DNA from 4 places in the Effusibacillus pohliae DSM 22757 genome. Region 4 is predicted to be linked to each of the others. Evidence: riboswitches for the same ligand, from Rfam matches in the RefSeq annotation. Region 4 holds a riboswitch; each other region holds the start of a gene.
What was found. Region 4 has a riboswitch for S-adenosylmethionine ahead of metH (methionine synthase). Riboswitches for the same ligand answer to the same signal wherever they lie in the genome.

Region 1 (4,440 bases), on a different contig from region 4:
CACCGTTATGCTGGCTAAGACTGGTAGGCGGCGATAGACGGGTGACTCGATCAGCCTTCTATTGCCGCTTTTTTGATTTCACATCCTGAGAATCGAAAAGAGTCACAAAGGAGTGGAGAGTGTGGCGTTAATCGTTCAGAAGTTTGGCGGCAGTTCGGTAGCCAGCCCAGAGCACATCAAGCGGGTGGCCCGGCGTGTGGCGGACACGGTGGAGCAAGGCAATTCGTGTGTTGTGGTCGTCTCGGCGATGGGGGATACGACAGATGATCTGATTGAACTGGCGCAAAAAGTATCCGCGGTGCGGCCAGCCCGGGAGATGGATATGCTGTTGACGACCGGGGAGCAAATCTCGATCGCGTTGCTGGCGATGGCGCTGCAGGATATCGGCCAGGACAGCGTATCGTTTACCGGTTGGCAAGCAGGTATCCGGACGGAGGCGGTGCATGGCAAAGCGCGCATCACCGACCTTGACCCGTCGCGGATTCTTGCTGAACTGGAAACCGGAAAAGTGGTTGTGGTAGCCGGTTTCCAAGGGATCACCGACGATGGCGACATCACAACGCTGGGGCGGGGCGGTTCCGATACGACGGCTGTCGCGTTGGCGGCTGCCCTCAAGGCCGATCTGTGTGAGATCTACACCGACGTGGAAGGGGTGTATTCGACCGATCCGCGGGTGGTCAAGTTTGCCCGCAAGATCCCCGAGATTTCGTATGACGAAATGCTGGAGCTGGCGAATTTGGGGGCTGCCGTGCTGCATCCGCGGGCAGTCGAATACGCGAAACAGTATCAGGTGCCGTTGATGGTCCGGTCCAGCTTTACAACAAATCCGGGAACGCTTGTGAAAGAGGAGGCGCTTATGGAAAAAGGTATGGTGGTGCGCGGCATCGCGCACGATTTGAACGTCGCGAAGGTGGCGCTGGTTGGCGTACCCAACCGGAATGACAATCTAAAGGTGGTATTCCAGACGCTGGCGCAAGACAATATCAACGTTGACATCATTGTGCAAAGCATCGTCCACAACGATTGCAGCGATATTTCGTTTACGGTGGCAAAAGACGACCTGACCCGGACGATTGAGGTGCTCGGTCAGTTGCAGCCGCGGCTCGGCGCAAAAGAGATTGTGTGCGAAGAAGACCTGGCGAAGGTGTCGATCGTCGGAGCGGGCATGATCAGCAATCCGGGGGTGGCTGCCCAAATGTTCCAGGCGTTGACGGAAAATGGCATGTACATCAAGATGGTCAGCACGTCGGAAATCAAAGTCTCCTGCGTGATCGACGCGGCCGATGTGGAGAAAGCGGTTCAGGTGCTGCATACCTCGTTTGGCCTTGATGCGGTTGAAGCGGCCACAGTGGCGAAGTGACGGCCGCCGTTTGCAGGTACGCCGCCTTCGGAGTGGAATCGTCGGCTGGCGCTGACGGATACGTCTGGATGCGCTTGCGCTTACACACTTGTGCTTGCTGCTCTTGACGATTCTACATGCCCGTGATACACTCGTTCCATAGCAAAGCTGAATACGTGTTTTGAACTCTTATCCAGAGTGGCGGAGGGACTGGCCCAATGAAGCCCGGCAACCGGAGTCCGATCAGTAGGGAGATTGGATTCTTGGTGCCAATTCCTGCAGAATCGTTTGATTCTGAAAGATAAGAGGCGGCGATCGGATATGCGACCCCCTCTTGTCGAGGGGGTTTTCCATTTGCACCCAAAGGGCACGTCTCGCTGCGGCGCTTAGGCGCCGGGTCTAGCTTTGTCCGTGCGGGTTGACTTTCGGAGCGGGTTTTGTTGCGACCAAAGCCCGCAGCGGGCAGGAATCTGGATGGCGTTTTCGTGGATTCTGTGGTGTGGGGTGATCGCATGGCGGTGCGGATTGAGGAGGTCATCCGGCGCGAATACAGGCTGCCGGATCTGGTGCTGCAAAGCGGACAGTGTTTGTCGGGAGCGGTGCTGGTGTATGAAACGTTCGGGACGTTAAATGCGCAAAAAACGAACGCGATTTTGGTGTGCCACGCACTGACAGGCGATTCGCATGCAGGCGGCACGGCTGAACAGCCCGGCTGGTGGGACGGACTGATCGGGCCGGGCAAGGCGCTCGACACCAACCGGTATTTTATCATCTGTTCCAATGTGCTGGGTGGCTGTTCCGGATCGACCGGCCCCGCCTCGATCCACCCGGCGGACGGGCGGCCGTACGGATTGCGATTCCCGACTGTCACCATCCGCGATATGGTGCAAGCGCAATACCACCTTGTCAGAAGCTTCGGAATCGAGCGGCTGTATTCGGTAATCGGCGGCTCGATGGGGGGTATGCAGGTGTTCGAATGGGCGGTCTCCTACCCGGAAATGGTGGAAACGTTTGTGCCGGTTGCCACATGCGGCCGCTTTTCCGCGATGGGCATCGCGTTTAACAATGTGATGCGGCAGGCGATCTACAACGACCCGGACTGGTGTAACGGCGATTATTACGGCCGCACGTTTCCGGTGAAAGGACTCAACCTGGCACGTCGGCTCGGCATGATCACCTACCGCAGTTTTGATTTATACGAGGAGCGGTTTGGCCGTTCGATGGTGCCGACCGACGATCCGTTCGCGATCGAATCGGAGTTCCAGGTGGAAAAATATTTAAGTTATCACGGCAGCAAACTGGTGCAGCGGTTTGACGCCAATTCCTATCTGTATCTGCTGAAAGCGATGGACCTGCACGACGTGTCGAGCGGGCGCGGCGAGTACGGGAACGTCTTGCAGCAGATTGCGGGGCGGTCGCTGATGATCGGGATCGACTCCGATTTTCTGTTTCCGGCTCGCGAATTGTCCGATACGGCTGAATATTTGCGGTCGCAAGGCAAATCGGTCGTGTACCGGGAGATGCACACTGTGCACGGACATGATGCATTTTTGATCGAATTCGAAATCATGAACGAATGGATCGGCGAGTTTTTGGAGAGTGGAGGAGGAACCAAATGAACGGAAAGCCGGGCAAACAGACCAAAACGGTGCAGGTCGGCCTGTTGGGGCTGGGAACGGTCGGTTCCGGAATCGTCAAGGCGTTGCAACAAAACAGTCAATCGATTGCCGAGAGAACCGGCTGTACCATCGATATACCCTACATTTTGGTACGCGATCCGCAAAAAGAACGGAGCGTACAGGTGGATCCCGTACGGATCACGACCGATCCCGGGTCGATTTTGCGATGTCCCGACATCCAGGTGGTCATCGAGGTGATGGGCGGTGTTGAACCGGCCCGGACCATTCTGTTGGAAGCACTGCGTTCCGGCAAACATGTGATTACGGCAAACAAGGAACTGTTGGCCAAACACGGCAGCGAATTGTTGCGGGTGGCGGAAGAGTCTGGCGTACAGTTGCTGTTTGAGGCGAGCGTGGCCGGCGGTATCCCTGTGATCCGCTTCCTGCAGGGCTATCTGACCGCCAATCAGGTGCATGAGGTGTGCGGGATTTTGAACGGGACGACCAATTACATCCTGACGCAGATGGAGCAGACGGGCCGCTCGTTTGCTGAAGTGTTGGCGCAAGCGCAGGAACTCGGCTATGCGGAAGCCGATCCGACGAGCGATGTGGAAGGATATGACGCTGCCTACAAGCTGGCGATCCTCACCAACCTGGCGTATGATGTGCATGTTTCTGTGGATGAAATTCCCCGCGAGGGAATCACCCGCATCCAACCGTTGGATTTGCGGTGGGCGCGCGAGTTCGGATACACGATCAAGCTGATCGGCCGTTCCCGCAAAACGGAACGGGGCGTCGAACTGTCTGTCGGCCCCCGGTTGTTGCCGTTCACCCATCCGCTCGCCCGCGTGAACGATGTGTTCAACGCGGTTACCATTTCGAGCGATGTGGTCGGGGACCTGACTTTCATCGGCAAAGGGGCGGGCGAATATCCGACGGCCAGCGCTGTGCTGGAAGATCTCACCGCTTTGTTGCGACAGCCCGGGCGTGTGCTTCGCTCTTGCAAATGGGACGTCCCCGTCCAGCGATGCGAAGCGGACGACGGTTGTCAATACCATTTCGTTCGCATCCGCGTTCCGCAATCAGTGGTGGCGGAAGCGGAACAAAAAATCGCCCAACTGCTGATCGGGCAAGGCGGCGCGATCCTGCAGGAAGCACGAGCAGCGACCGGTGATCGAACCGTTTGCGGGTTGCTGGTCGGCGGACTGTCCGGCAGGGCACTCGCTGCTTGCCTGCGGCAATTGCCGGCCAATCTGTTGGCGGAACCGCCGCTGGTGATCGCGTGCGTGGAGGAAACCGCTTCCGGTAATCAGGTGGCGGCGGCGTCCGGCCCGTCCCGATCCGCCAAGCAAACCGGGGAATTGGTGTCGCAAACGGTCTGATGTTGCTGAAAAAAACCTTGTAACATTCTTGACACAGTCGGAAATTAGTGCAAAAATTTTGGTGGAATGCGAAAGGAAAGCGGTAACCGGGCAAAACGGT
Region 2 (4,440 bases), on a different contig from region 4:
AGACGGTCGGCCGCCACTTCTCCCGTAGCTTCGAGTTTGCAACATTTTCGATCGGCGGGGATGCGATCGACCGGTTTGGCGATCCGCTTCCTCCACAGACCCTGGAAGGCATCAGAGCGGCAGACGCCGTACTGCTGGCTGCCGTCGGAGGGCCGAAGTGGGATCACAACCCCGGTCATCTGCGCCCGGAAACGGGTCTGCTGCGGATGCGGAAGGAACTCGGTGTGTACGCGAATCTGCGGCCGGTTCGCGCGTTTGAACCGCTGCTGCACGCTTCCACTTTGAAACAAGAAGTGTTGCTTGGCGTCGACCTGCTGATTTTGCGGGAGCTGACCGGCGGTCTCTACTTCGGTGAGAAAAGCAGGAAACCGGCGGTCGGCGGCGAAGTGGCAACCGATACGCTCGTTTACACGACCGGCGAAATCGAGCGAATCGTCCGGATGGGGTTCGAAGTGGCGCGGACGAGAAGGAAACGGGTGCACTCGGTCGACAAGGCGAACGTCCTGGAATCGTCCCGCCTCTGGCGCGAGACAGTCGAGCGGATCGCCAAGGAGTATCCGGATGTCCAGTACGATCATATCCTAGTCGACACTTGCGCCATGCAGTTGATTCGCAATCCACGCCAATTCGATGTGATCGTGACGGAGAACATGTTCGGCGACATCCTGTCGGACGAAGCGGCCATGCTGACCGGTTCGATCGGTATGCTGCCGTCTGCCAGCCTGGGAGCGGGCGTCGCCCTGTATGAACCGATTCACGGGTCTGCCCCTGACATCGCGGGCAAGGGCGTCGCCAACCCGCTCGGCATGATTTTGTCCGCGGCACTGATGCTACGGCACTCATTCGGTTGGGAACAGGAAGCGACCGTGATCGAACAAGCGGTGGCAGAGGTGCTGGCGGAAGGGGTACGAACTGCCGATTTGGCAGGCCCCGCTGAACCGACCGTATCGACCTCCCGCATGGGAGACCTGATCGTCCAACGGATTAGTGCAAAAGTCCCGATCGTATAACATCCCAATGTTGTAACAGGCGTTTCCCTTTGCGGGAAACGCCTTTTTTCATCGACAGGGGATCGAACTTGACAAAATAGGACTCCAGCACCTAGAGGGCAAATCCCTGCTGATATAAATTAATAGCACTATTAGATCGAGTGAAACAGGGCAGGGTGTTCGGGGTAAAATGGGAGGAACGTCAAATCGCATGAAGCAGAGAGAATTTTTCCGCGTTCCGTTGACCGCTTTTTGTTCGCTGCGCCTGCGCAAACTGGGGAGCAAACTGTTGCCGATCGGGGAAGAGTTTGAAGTGGAAGTGCAAAACATATCCGGCGGCGGTCTTTGCTTTCTGTCGGACCGGGATTTGCCCGTCAGCGAAATGCTGATCTGGCAGTTTGCGATCGACGTGCCGGAACAAAAGATCAATGTCTACGGTCAGTTGGTCTGGAAGAAGCCGGAAGACAGTCTGCTGTTATACGGGGCGGAGTTTATTTTCTTTGAAGAAAAAGAACAGAAGAACCTGATTATGCAGATCAACCAGCTGCAAATTCGCCGCCGGAAAAAAGAAAAGTACATGACCGAATAAGGATTGCCTCCGTTTTCATACAATTAATTTTATTCCAATATATAATATAATTTTTTATCAAGATTTTTGATTGACTTTTTGATAGGAAGCGGATATAATCAGGTTTGAATTTTTTAATCTACAATTAAATAGACTGACAGGAAGATCTTCTTATCAAGAGAGGCGGAGGGAAAGGCCCAATGAAGCCCGGCAACCGGCTCATCAGGATGATGCGGATGAGCGACATGGTGCCAATTCCTTCAGGATATAACAAATCCTGGCAGATGAGAAGGGTAAGTCGTCTGGCAACCCCTTTTTCAATCTGTGAAAAAGGGGTTTTTTGTTGAGGCAAACGGAGGTGAGTACGGATGATTGAACTGCGCAATTTGCACAAGGAGTACCGGGTTGGCAAACATTCGGTTCCCGCCTTGCGCGGAATCGATTTGTCCATAGAAAAAGGTGAAATTTTTGGCGTCATCGGCCATTCCGGCGCCGGCAAGAGCACGCTGATCCGCTGCATCAACCTGCTGGAGCGGCCGACATCCGGCACAGTCACCGTCGATGGAGTCAATCTGACAGCGCTTGACGGACGCAGGCTGCAAGAGGAACGTCGGCAGATCGGGATGATTTTTCAGCATTTCAATCTGCTGTCGTCCGCCACGGTCGCGGACAATATCGTGTTTCCGTTGAAGCTGGCGAAGCGCACGCAGGCGGAGATCGACCGGAAAGTCGGCGAACTATTGGCGCTGGTCGGCCTTGAGGCGCATCGGGACAAGTATCCGGCGCAATTGTCGGGCGGCCAGAAACAGAGGGTCGGCATCGCCAGAGCACTGGCGAACGATCCGAAAGTGCTCTTGTGTGATGAAGCGACATCGGCGCTTGACCCGCAGACGACCAATTCGATCCTCACGTTGCTGCGGGACATCAACCGCCAATTCGGGATTACGATCGTGTTGATTACGCATGAAATGCATGTGGTTCGCTCGATCTGCGACCGGGTGGCGGTGATCGACGGCGGCCGGGTTGTTGAGGCAGGGCCGGTGGCTAACGTGTTTTTGAAACCGCACCACCCGACAACCCGCGAATTTGTTGAACAGGTGGTCGACTCGCTCGAACTGCAGCAGGTGATCGCCCGTGAAAAATCGGCCGGTCATCGCACGATCGTGCGGATTACATTCCTGGGCGAGCAGACGTATCAGCCGATTTTGTTCCGGACGATGCAGGAGGTCGGTGCATCGTTTAACATTCTGCAGGGCACGATTTCCCGCATGAAAGACACGCCCTACGGGCAGTTGGTTGTTGAACTGGAAGGCGGGCAGATGCAGGTTCAGCAGTCGATCGACCGGTTGCGCCAGCACGGGCTGAAAGTGGAGGTGATCTGAAATGGAATGGACATTTGAGAACGTCGACTGGGAAGAGATTTCGACGGCAACGCTCGACACGCTGACGATGCTGGGGCTGTCCACTTTGTTCACCGTGCTCATCGGGTTGCCGCTCGGCGTTCTGTTGTTTCTGACATCAAGGGGACAGCTACTGGAAAATCGGATTTTTTATTCGATCGTCTCGTTTGTCGTCAACATCCTGCGGTCGGTGCCGTTCATCATCCTGATGATCCTGTTGATCCCATTCACCAAACTGATCGTCGGCACATCGCTTGGCGTGCAGGGATCGATTCCGCCGCTCGTGATCGGCGCCGCCCCGTTTTTTGCAAGGTTAGTGGAGACATCGCTGCGCGAAGTGGACCGCGGCGTGATTGAGGCGGCCCAGTCGATGGGAGCTTCCAACTGGCAGATCATCTGGAACGTGTTGCTGCCTGAATCACGGCCTGGACTGATCGCGGGGATTACGATCACAACCGTCGCGCTCGTCTCCTATACCGCGATGTCGGGTGTAATCGGCGGCGGTGGACTCGGAGACCTGGCGATCCGCTACGGCTACCAACGGTTCCAGACCGATGTGATGCTGGTAACGGTCGCGGTTTTGCTGGTGTTGGTGCAGATTCTGCAGACAGCGGGAGACCGCCTGGTGCACCGTTTCAGCCGGAAATAGCAAGCGGTGGGCTGCTACAGGGCGGGAGCACCGATTGGTATAGATGAAGTAAGAATGGCAAACATCGAAAGGAGAAACCGGATATGAAAAAATGGCTCGTACCCGTATTGTCGCTTACACTTGCATTTTCGCTGGCCGGATGCGGCAAGAAGGAAACCGCGGCACCTGCTCCGGCAGCCGGCGGCGACAAGAAAGAAGTGACATTGAAGGTTGGCGCAACCGCCGTTCCGCATGCGGAAATTCTCGAATTTGTCAAACCGAAATTGAAAGAGCAAGGGGTCAACCTGGACATCAAGGTGTTCAACGATTATGTGCAGCCGAACGTTCAGGTGTTCGAAAAGCAACTGGACGCCAACTTTTTCCAGCACACGCCGTACCTGGATCAGTTCAACAAGGATCAAAAAATGAACCTGGTCAAAGTCACGAACGTCCACATTGAGCCATTCGGCGTCTACTCGAAGAAAATCAAGAAACTGGACGAGTTGAAAGACGGCGCGACGATCGCCATTCCGAACGATGCGACGAATGGCGGGCGGGCATTGGCGCTGCTCGAGAAAAACGGCATCATTAAATTGAAAGATGGCGTCGGCATCAAAGGGACTGTCAAGGACGTTGTCGAAAACCCGAAGCACGTGAAGTTTAAGGAACTGGAAGCCGCCATGCTGCCGCGGGCGCTGGGCGAAGTGGACCTGGCATGCATCAACACGAACTATGCGCTGGAGGCAAAACTGGTGCCGACCAAGGATGCTCTGGCGATCGAAGGGAAAGACTCGCCCTATGTGAACATTCTGGTGGCGCGCCCGGACAACAAGGATTCGGATGCCATCCAGAAGC
Region 3 (4,440 bases), on a different contig from region 4:
AACGATTTGGCAGATGCGGGAGTCTGTTTTTCCATTGTTTTTCCGCTCCTTCAGAATCAAGATTGCAAGTTCCGCGTCACCCGCTTTTATTTATAATCCCATAAGAGCCTGTTCAATATCCCCGATCAGGTCTTCCGCGCTCTCGAGCCCCACCGACAGACGCAGCAAGCCGTCGCTGATCCCCCTGCGGATCCGTTCCTCTCGCGGCATCGCCGCGTGCGACATGGTCGCCGGATAGGACAAAATACTTTCCACCGCCCCCAGGCTGACAGCAAACAATGGCAACTGCAGCCGCTTGACAAACCGCCGCACCTGTTCGGCGTCCGCCAGTTCAAACGACAGCACCGCGCCGGGCCCGTCCGCCTGCCGGAGATGAATCTCCCGGCCCGGATGCGATTCGAGCCCCGGGTAATACACCCGTTTGATCTTCGGGTGCCGCTCCAGATAACGAGCAATCCGCAGCGCCGTTTCCTCACTTTGTTTCATCCGCACCGCCAGCGTTTTGATGCCCCGCATCAGCAACCAACAGTCCTGCGGCCCCAGCACCGCGCCGAACCCGTTTTGGATCTGGTATATTTCTTTTGCCAACGATTCATCCCGCACCGTCACCAGCCCCGCCACCACATCAGAATGACCGCCCAAAAATTTGGTTCCCGAGTGAACCACCACATCGATCCCCAGCTCATGCGGCCGCTGCAAGCCGGGTGACATAAAGGTGTTGTCGACAATCGTCAGCACCCCGTTTGCTTTCGCGATGTCGGCCGCTTTTTGCAGATCGATGATTTTCAGCGTTGGGTTAGAAGGTGTTTCCAGCATCATCGCTTTCGTGTTCGGTCGGATCGCCGCCGCCAATTTTTCCGGGTTGGCGGCGTCGACAAACGTCGTCTCAATCCCAAAGCGGGAAAAAACTCTCGTCAACGCCCGAAACGTTCCCCCGTAAATGTCTTCGCACGCCACAACATGCGAGCCGGCGGACAGTGTGAGCAGGACGCTCGTAATCGCCGCCATGCCGGAAGCAAACGCAAGTCCGTAGTTCGCCCCTTCCAACTGGGCAATCACATGCTCAAGTGCTTTCCGGGTGGGGTTGCCGGAGCGGGAATAATCGAACTCCTGCTGCTGGTTCCAATCGGCCTGGTGAAACGTCGAAGCCTGGTAAATCGGAAAGCTGGCGGCGCCGGTGCGCGGGTCCAGTTCCGCCCCCGTATGCAGCACGCGCGTTTCAAATTTCACCTGACGGACACCTCGGATCTCGCTGCCTCCAACGCTTGCTCCAGGTCTGCGATAATGTCCTGATAGTGTTCGATGCCGACCGATAAGCGCAGGAGCCTATCCGTAACGCCGTACGCCTCCCGCACTTCCTTCGGGATGTCAAAATGGGTCTGTCTCGCCGGATAGGTGATCAACGATTCGACGCCGCCAAGGCTTTCGGCGAACGAAATCAGTTTCACACTGCCGAGGATCGGTTCCACCATGCTTTCATCCGCCACTTCGAACGACAGCATGCCGCCGTAGCCGGACGACTGCTTTTCATGCATGTGCTTGCCCGGATGGTGCGGCAGACCAGGGTAATAGACTTTTGTCACCTGCGGGTGTCGTGACAGCCATTCCGCCACAAGCAGCGCGTTTTCCTGATGTTTTTCCATTCGCAGCGCCAACGTCTTCAGGCCGCGGATCATCAGCCAGCAATCCTGGGGTCCGAGAACAGCCCCGATCGAATTTTGCAAAAAAAACAGTTTTTCGCCCAATTGCTCGTCCTTCACCGCAAGCAGGCCGCATAGCACGTCGTTATGGCCGCCCAGATACTTGGTGCCGGAATGCAGCACCACATCGGCCCCCAAATCCAACGGTCGTTGAAAATAGGGCGACATAAACGTGTTATCGACGATGGTCAGCGCGCCGCGCCGTTTGGCGATCGCAGCGCAACCTGCGATATCGGTGATTTTCATCGTCGGGTTGGTCGGGGTTTCAACAAACAGCGCCTTGGTGTTCGGTTGAACCGCCGCTTCCACCGCAGCCAGATCGCCGGTATCCACGTAGGTCGTTTCGATCCCTTTCCGACGCAAAATCTGTTCCAGCAAGCGATAGGTACCGCCGTACAAATCGTTGGAAGCGACCAGGTGATCGCCTGGCTCGAACAGTTCCACTAGACAGGCGATCGCAGCCATGCCGGAAGCGAACGCAAACCCCCGCACCCCATTTTCCAGATCGGCGATCGTATCTTCCAGCACTTTGCGAGTCGGATTGAGAGTCCGGGTATAGTCAAACCCCGTGCTCTGTCCGAGCGCCGGATGGGCGAATGTAGTCGAGTGATGAATCGGCACAGACACAGCTCCCGTCACCGGATCCTTGCGGTTTCCCGCTTGTGCCAACCGTGTTTCGATCCGCATGTCCATTCCTCCTCTTCATGGAAAAAGGTCTTTCCCCCCAAGAGAAAGACCTGGTATTGCCACGCTGTCCTCCTCTTATCTTTCAGGATCGCTCCTGCAGGAATTAGCACCACAAATCATACCTGAAACGCGCGAATCACGTTTCCGGATCGATTCAGGTTGCCGGGCTTCATCGGGCCAGTCCCTCCACCAACTCTGGATAAGAGTCAATCGATTTTGTTCTTTTGATACAATTTACAATCTTCAAGGCGGTTTCGTCAAGGGGTGTTCGTTAAAGCCTGGCAGTCGTGGCGAGTCAATAACTTCCTGCATCAGCCCCGATACGGCGCGACACACTAGGTTTACAACGAGGAAAGGACTGAACAGAATGGCGCAAACGGCATCCGACAGGTCCAAAGTTTCGTTGCTGTCTCTGATTGCCCTGGGAAGCGTTCCGCTCATCATGGTCCTGGGTAATTCGATGCTGATTCCGATTCTGCCAACGATGCAGGAGCAGCTTCAGATCACCAAATTTCAGGCGAGTTTGGTGATCACTCTGTTCTCCGTGCCCGCCGGCATCATCATCCCGTTGGCCGGTTTTTTGTCGGACCGCTACAACCGGAAACTCGTGATCATCCCGGCGCTTATCTTATACGCGTTAGGCGGATTGCTAGCGGGAATCGCCGTGCTCTTGTTTGCCAAACCGTTTGCCGTGATCATGACAGGTCGCGTGCTGCAAGGAATCGGGGCCGCCGGGACTGCTCCAATCGCGATGGCTTTGGCAGGCGATATTTTCCAGGGAGCGGCCCGCAGCAAAGCGCTTGGCATCATCGAAGCATCGAACGGGCTGGGAAAAGTCCTGAGTCCCATACTCGGCGTGCTGCTCTCGATGATCACCTGGTTTGCGGTTTTTTTTGCGTTTCCGCTGTTGTGCGTGCCCGCTGCTTTGGCGATCTGGTTTTTTATCAAGGAACCAAAAAAGGACAAAGCCGCGCAAAAAGTAACCCACTACCTGCGCGCGCTGAAGGTTATTTTCAAACGGGAATGGAAATGGCTTCTGACCGCTTACTTTGCAGGCGCCAGCGCACTTTTCATTTTGTTTGGCGTATTGTTTTATCTGTCGCATCTTTTGGAAGACAAATATGCGATCGACGGTCTGCTGAAAGGCGCCATTCTGGCGGTTCCCTTGCTCGCCATGTCGTCGACGTCCTATATCACGGGAGCAAACATCAAAAAGCAAAAAAGGTTGATGAAAACGCTGATTGTGACTGGCATGCTGCTGATTGCGATCCCGCTCGGGTTGGCTTCCTTTGTTACAAACGCGTACGTCTTGCTGGGATTGCTGGTGATGAGCGGTATCGGCACGGGACTCGTGCTGCCCTGCCTGAATATGCTGATCACCTCAGCCGTCAGTATGGAAGAACGCGGGATCGTCACATCTTTTTACGGCTCCGTCAGATTCCTGGGAGTGGCGATCGGGCCACCCGTCTTCACCTGGTTGATGGACCTGTCCCGCTTGGTTATGTTCTTGTCGGTGGCCGGGCTCGCCTTTTTGTCCGCCGCGCTGGCGATGTGGCTGATTCGCGTCCCAGCGGAGAAGCCCGAATCCCCACCCGCCCCCAATTCGATCGCCTCCGAATCCCTGCGGAAGTTGTTGGCAAAACGAAAAGCACGGGCGTAACACCAGCTCCCGTTTTTCGCATACGATAATGGAGCCCACAGGTTGTAAACGCCAGGAGGTGACAAACCCCGACGGGGATTCCCTGCACAGCACAGAACAGCAAAGAAAGGGGTTTTGGGAGATGAACGATTTTTTGCCACAAAAACCGTGGGACACAGTCCTGCGTGATCCACTACCGGGCCGCAACCTGAAACCGCGTACTTGCGGTCTCAGCATGGTGATCGATAAGGGGCTGGGAATCCGGGAAACGTTGGACCTGGCAGAATTGGCAGCCCCTTACATCGATTTCTTGAAATTGGGTTTTGGCACATCGATGCTCTATTCGAAATCGCTGCTGCAAAACAAAATCAATATTTTGCGGGAACATGACATTCATGTCTACCCGGGCGGAAC
Region 4 (4,440 bases):
CGGCGCCGCCGACCAGAATCGGCACATCAATGCCCGCTGCCCGCAGGTCCTGGGCGGTCGTTACCATCTGCTGCGCCGATTTGACCAACAGCCCGGACAGGCCGATCGCATCCGGCTTCTCCTTGCGATAGGCCTCGATCAACTGTTCAGGCGGTACCTTAATCCCCAGGTTGATCACCTGATAGCCGTTGTTCGACAGGATGATCTCGACCAGATTTTTGCCGATGTCATGCACGTCTCCCTTGACGGTCGCGAGCAAAATCTTCCCTTTGACGGCCGCCTCCGCCCGCTCCATGAACGGTTCCAGATAGGCGACCGCCGCTTTCATCACTTCCGCACTCTGCAGCACTTCCGCGACGATCAACTGGTTGTCGTTGAACAGCCTGCCAACTTCCTCCATCCCTTTCATCAGCGGGCCGTTGATGATCTCAAGCGGCGCATACCGGGTCAGCGCCTCGTTCAGATCGTCAATCAGGCCGTCCTTGCTGCCTTCCACCACATAGTTCGCCAACCGTTCTTCCAGGCTGAGGCTGGACACTTCCTTCACCTGGGCCGTCTTTTTCTCCCGGTAAAAAGCGGTGAATCGGGCAAGAGTCTCGTCATTCGTATGGAACAGCAGCTCTTCCGCCAGCCGCCGCTCCTCTTCCGGAATCGACGCATAGCGCTCCAGCTTTTCCGTGTTCACAATTGCATAGTCGAGACCCGCTTTCGTACAGTGATAGAGAAACACCGCGTTCAGCACTTCGCGACCGGCTGGCGGCAACCCGAACGATACGTTGGAGATCCCAAGGATCGTCGCACACTCCGGCAGTTCCCGCTTGATTAGGCGGATGCCCTCCACCGTTTCCGGGGCCGCTCCGATATACTGTTCATCGCCCGTGCCGACCGGAAACACAAGCGGATCAAAAATAATGTCTTGCGGATGGACGCCATATTTGTGGACCAACAGATCGTAGGATCGTTTGGCGATTTCCAGCTTTCGCTCGCGCGTCACCGCCATCCCCTGCTCATCGATCGTTCCGACCACCACCGCCGCCCCGTACCGGTTGATCAGCGGCGCCACCTCCGCGAACCGCTTTTCCCCGTCCTCCAGGTTGATCGAGTTGATGATCGCCTTCCCTTGCGAATGTTTCAATCCCAGTTCGATCACCCGCGCATCGGTCGAATCGATCATCAACGGCACTTTTATTTTTTTGACGACAAACGGCAGGAATTTTTCCATATCGCCGTACTCGTCCCGGTCCGGGTCGGCCAGGCAGATGTCGATGATATGCGCGCCTTTTTTTACCTGGGCCCGGGCGATTTCCGCCGCGTCCTCATACAATCCGCTGGCGATCAACGTCCGGAACTTCTTGGATCCGATGACATTGGTCCGTTCCCCCACCAACAGCGGGCGGTTGTCCGCCTCCAGATAGACGGTTTCGATTCCAGAGACAGCCGGCAGGTGGCCGCACGCCGGTTGCCGCGGCTTGTAGTCCTTCAACGCTTCCGCCAACGCCCGGATATGCTCCGGTGTCGTCCCGCAGCAGCCCCCCGCAATGTTCAGCCAACCGAGCTCAGCGAAACCGGCCATTTTTTTCGCCAGCGCTTGCGGCGATTCGTGGTAATGGCCGTTCTCATCCGGCAGCCCGGCATTCGGATAGCAACTGACCCCGCACTGCGCCAGTTCGGACAGGGTCCGCAAATGGTCGCGCATGAATTCCGGCCCAGTTGCGCAGTTCAGCCCGACGGTAATCGGCTTCAGGTGTTCGAGCGAGATGTAGAACGATTCGATATTCTGGCCTGCCAACGTGGTGCCCATCGGTTCGATCGTGCCGGACAGCATCAGGGGCAAGCGGACGCCCAGCTCCGCAAACGCTTTTTGAATCCCGATGCCGCCAGCTTTCACATTCAGCGTGTCCTGTGCCGTTTCCAAAAGCAGCACATCGACGCCGCCCTGAATCAGCGCTTTCGCCTGTTGGTAATAATTTTCCACCAATTTTTCAAACGTCGTGCCGCCCGTCACCGATAACGTCTTGGTGGTCGGTCCCATCGCTCCAGCTACGAAACGGGGCCATTCCGGCGTCGAGTATTTTTTTGCCGCCTCCACCGCCAGCCTTGCCGCCGCCCGGTTGATCTCGTCCGCCCGCTCCTCCAGGTTGTATTCGGCGAGCACCAGCCGGGTGGCACCGAACGTGTTGGTCTCGATAATATCCGCCCCGGCATCCAGATACTGCTCGTGAATGCGGCGGATCACATCCGGCCGCATGATGTTCAGGTACTCGTTGCACCCCTCGTACGCTTCCCCGCCAAAATCGGCCGCCGTCAGACCGGCCTGCTGAATCATCGTGCCCATCGCGCCGTCGAGAATCAGGATTTTTTTCTTCATTTGTTCCAATATCGGATGTTGCGACACCTTTCCCGTCTCGCTGCTCATGTTCGGTTCCCCTCTCCCCGTCAAATCCCAATCGTTCTCACCTGAAAAGGAAACTCGGCTAAAAGCGCCTGCATCCGTGCAGGCAACGCCGAGTTGATCGTCCATGATCAAAAGCCCTCTCCGGATCCGAGAGGGCTGAACGTTCACAGTTGGCTCCTCCTATCTTCCAGAACGCGTTCTGCTGGAATTAGCACCGTGTGCGCACACCGGTTGCTGTGGTTTCATCGGGCCAGATCCCTCCACCACTCTGGATAGAAGTTATGACAAATCGTTTTTCGATTTTTTATTAGTTTGCACTGAAACCGGTGGTTGTGTCAAGGGTGATCACCGGCTCTCATAGCTTGAGAAAGAACCATTTTTTCAATTTCAATAACCCCGTATCCACATTACTTATGATATCCTATCTACAAAAACAATTATACAGAATGTTTTATGTTTTTCAACTATATAATACACAAAAACTATTAATATAATCCCAATGAATTATAGAAAAACTTATTCACAGCGATTCCTCTAAGGCGTTTTCTGTGAGGAAGAACGATGGAATAAAAGTTATAGTATGTAGAAAGTGAATTCGTATGTCCATATTCACGCCCCGGTCGATAAACACGACCTTGTCGGCCGCTTCACGGGCGAAGTTCATCTCGTGGGCGACGACCACCATCGTCATCCCTTCCTGCGCCAGCTCTTTCATCACTTTCAGGACTTCGCCCACCAACTCCGGGTCGAGGGCGGAGGTCAGCTCGTCAAACAGCAACACGGCCGGTTCCATCGCCATCGCGCGTGCGATTCCCCCTCCTGCTGGCCGGTATTGCCATCAAAAAGAGGCATGCCGCCCGGCATGCCAGTGACCATGTTCCTATTTTCCGACAAAATTCGGTTTCCGCTTCTCGAAAAACGCGGTGACGCCTTCCCGGTGATCGGCCGTCTTGCCGCAGATCGTCTGCCCGGCCGCCTCCGCTTCCAGCATCGTCGCCAGATCGTTTTCGAAGCTCTTGTACATCGTCCGTTTGATCAGCCCGAGTGCCGTCGTCGGAGATTGGGCCAGCCGCTCCGCATACCGTTGCGTTTCCCCGGCAAACTCGCTGTCCGCCACCACCCGGTTAACCAGCCCGATCCGCAGCGCCTCCTCGGCGCCGATCGAATCGCCGAACATCGCCAATTCCATGGCGCGGCTGAGCCCGACGATCCGCGGCAGGAAGAAATGGCTGCCCGCGTCCGGCATCAGACCGATTTTTACAAACGCCATGGAAAACGTGGTGCTTGCCGCTGTGATCCGCAAATCGCAAGCCAGCGCCACTCCGAGTCCCGCACCGAACACGGGGCCGTGCAAAGCGCCGACAATCGGCTTTTCGAGCTCCGCCATCCGAAGCAGCAACCGGTTGTACGTCCGCTGCAGATAAGCCCCGTGGTCGAGCGAAGCCACATCTTCCGCGCTGACGCTTTTCAGATCCGCTCCCGAACTGAATCCTGGCCCGTTGCCGCGAAGCAGGATACAACGTACGTCCGCGTCCTCCGCCGCGCGGTTGAGCGCGTCAAACAGTTCTTCATGCATCTGCAGATTGAACGCATTGAACACTTCTGGCCGGTTGAGTGTGACAGTCGCCAATTGATTCGCTTTCTCAAACAAAACGGTCTCGTACATTTCGCTCTCCCCTCTCCTCTTGCGCCTATTGGTTTACAGTCTACGATCCTTCGTCCTACTTCCGGCACCATCTTCCGACCGGACGGTAGGCAATCCACCTTTTAACATGGCAGATCGCACCCACTTACATAATAATACGCTTTACCGTACTCTTGCAGTCCTCCGCTGAGGCAGGCAAGCGGGTCTCGAACACGCCATCAGGCGGCGCATTCGAGACTGGTCGATCCATGCGCTCGGCAACATGGAGTACAACACTACGAATTTTGGGTACCCACACAGGCAAGCCTTTTCTCCTACAAATTACGTGTTCAGCCACCTTGCCAGCCAGGTGAACAGGAACCGCCAGACAAACAGCAGCACAAACGTCGAGATCATTGCC

Region 1: it holds a riboswitch for S-adenosylmethionine, as region 4 does, so the genes downstream of both, metX (homoserine O-acetyltransferase MetX) here and metH (methionine synthase) in region 4, are expected to answer to the same signal.
Region 2: it holds a riboswitch for S-adenosylmethionine, as region 4 does, so the genes downstream of both, C230_RS0103365 (methionine ABC transporter ATP-binding protein) here and metH (methionine synthase) in region 4, are expected to answer to the same signal.
Region 3: it holds a riboswitch for S-adenosylmethionine, as region 4 does, so the genes downstream of both, C230_RS0104010 (trans-sulfuration enzyme family protein) here and metH (methionine synthase) in region 4, are expected to answer to the same signal.

Annotation. Positions count from the first base shown of each region.
Region 1 is NZ_AQXL01000106.1:21,610-26,049, reverse strand. It holds gene C230_RS0105335 (aspartate kinase) at 122-1,360, shown strand; SAM riboswitch class I at 1,526-1,647, shown strand; gene metX (homoserine O-acetyltransferase MetX) at 1,825-2,958, shown strand; gene C230_RS19540 (homoserine dehydrogenase) at 2,955-4,340, shown strand.
Region 2 is NZ_AQXL01000093.1:1,647-6,086, reverse strand. It holds gene leuB (3-isopropylmalate dehydrogenase) at 1-1,010, shown strand, start outside; gene C230_RS0103370 (PilZ domain-containing protein) at 1,201-1,578, shown strand; SAM riboswitch class I at 1,726-1,848, shown strand; gene C230_RS0103365 (methionine ABC transporter ATP-binding protein) at 1,926-2,939, shown strand; gene C230_RS0103360 (methionine ABC transporter permease) at 2,941-3,606, shown strand; gene C230_RS0103355 (MetQ/NlpA family ABC transporter substrate-binding protein) at 3,690-4,440, shown strand, end outside.
Region 3 is NZ_AQXL01000098.1:6,431-10,870, reverse strand. It holds gene C230_RS22345 (hypothetical protein) at 1-35, opposite strand, end outside; gene C230_RS0104015 (trans-sulfuration enzyme family protein) at 91-1,230, opposite strand; gene C230_RS0104010 (trans-sulfuration enzyme family protein) at 1,227-2,387, opposite strand; SAM riboswitch class I at 2,460-2,593, opposite strand; gene C230_RS19395 (MFS transporter) at 2,755-4,047, shown strand; gene comA (phosphosulfolactate synthase) at 4,169-4,440, shown strand, end outside.
Region 4 is NZ_AQXL01000113.1:45,816-50,255, forward strand. It holds gene metH (methionine synthase) at 1-2,416, opposite strand, end outside; SAM riboswitch class I at 2,573-2,674, opposite strand; partial or broken gene C230_RS0107200 (ectoine/hydroxyectoine ABC transporter ATP-binding protein EhuA) at 3,006-3,209, opposite strand; gene C230_RS0107205 (enoyl-CoA hydratase/isomerase family protein) at 3,276-4,061, opposite strand; gene C230_RS19725 (DUF3054 domain-containing protein) at 4,362-4,440, opposite strand, start outside.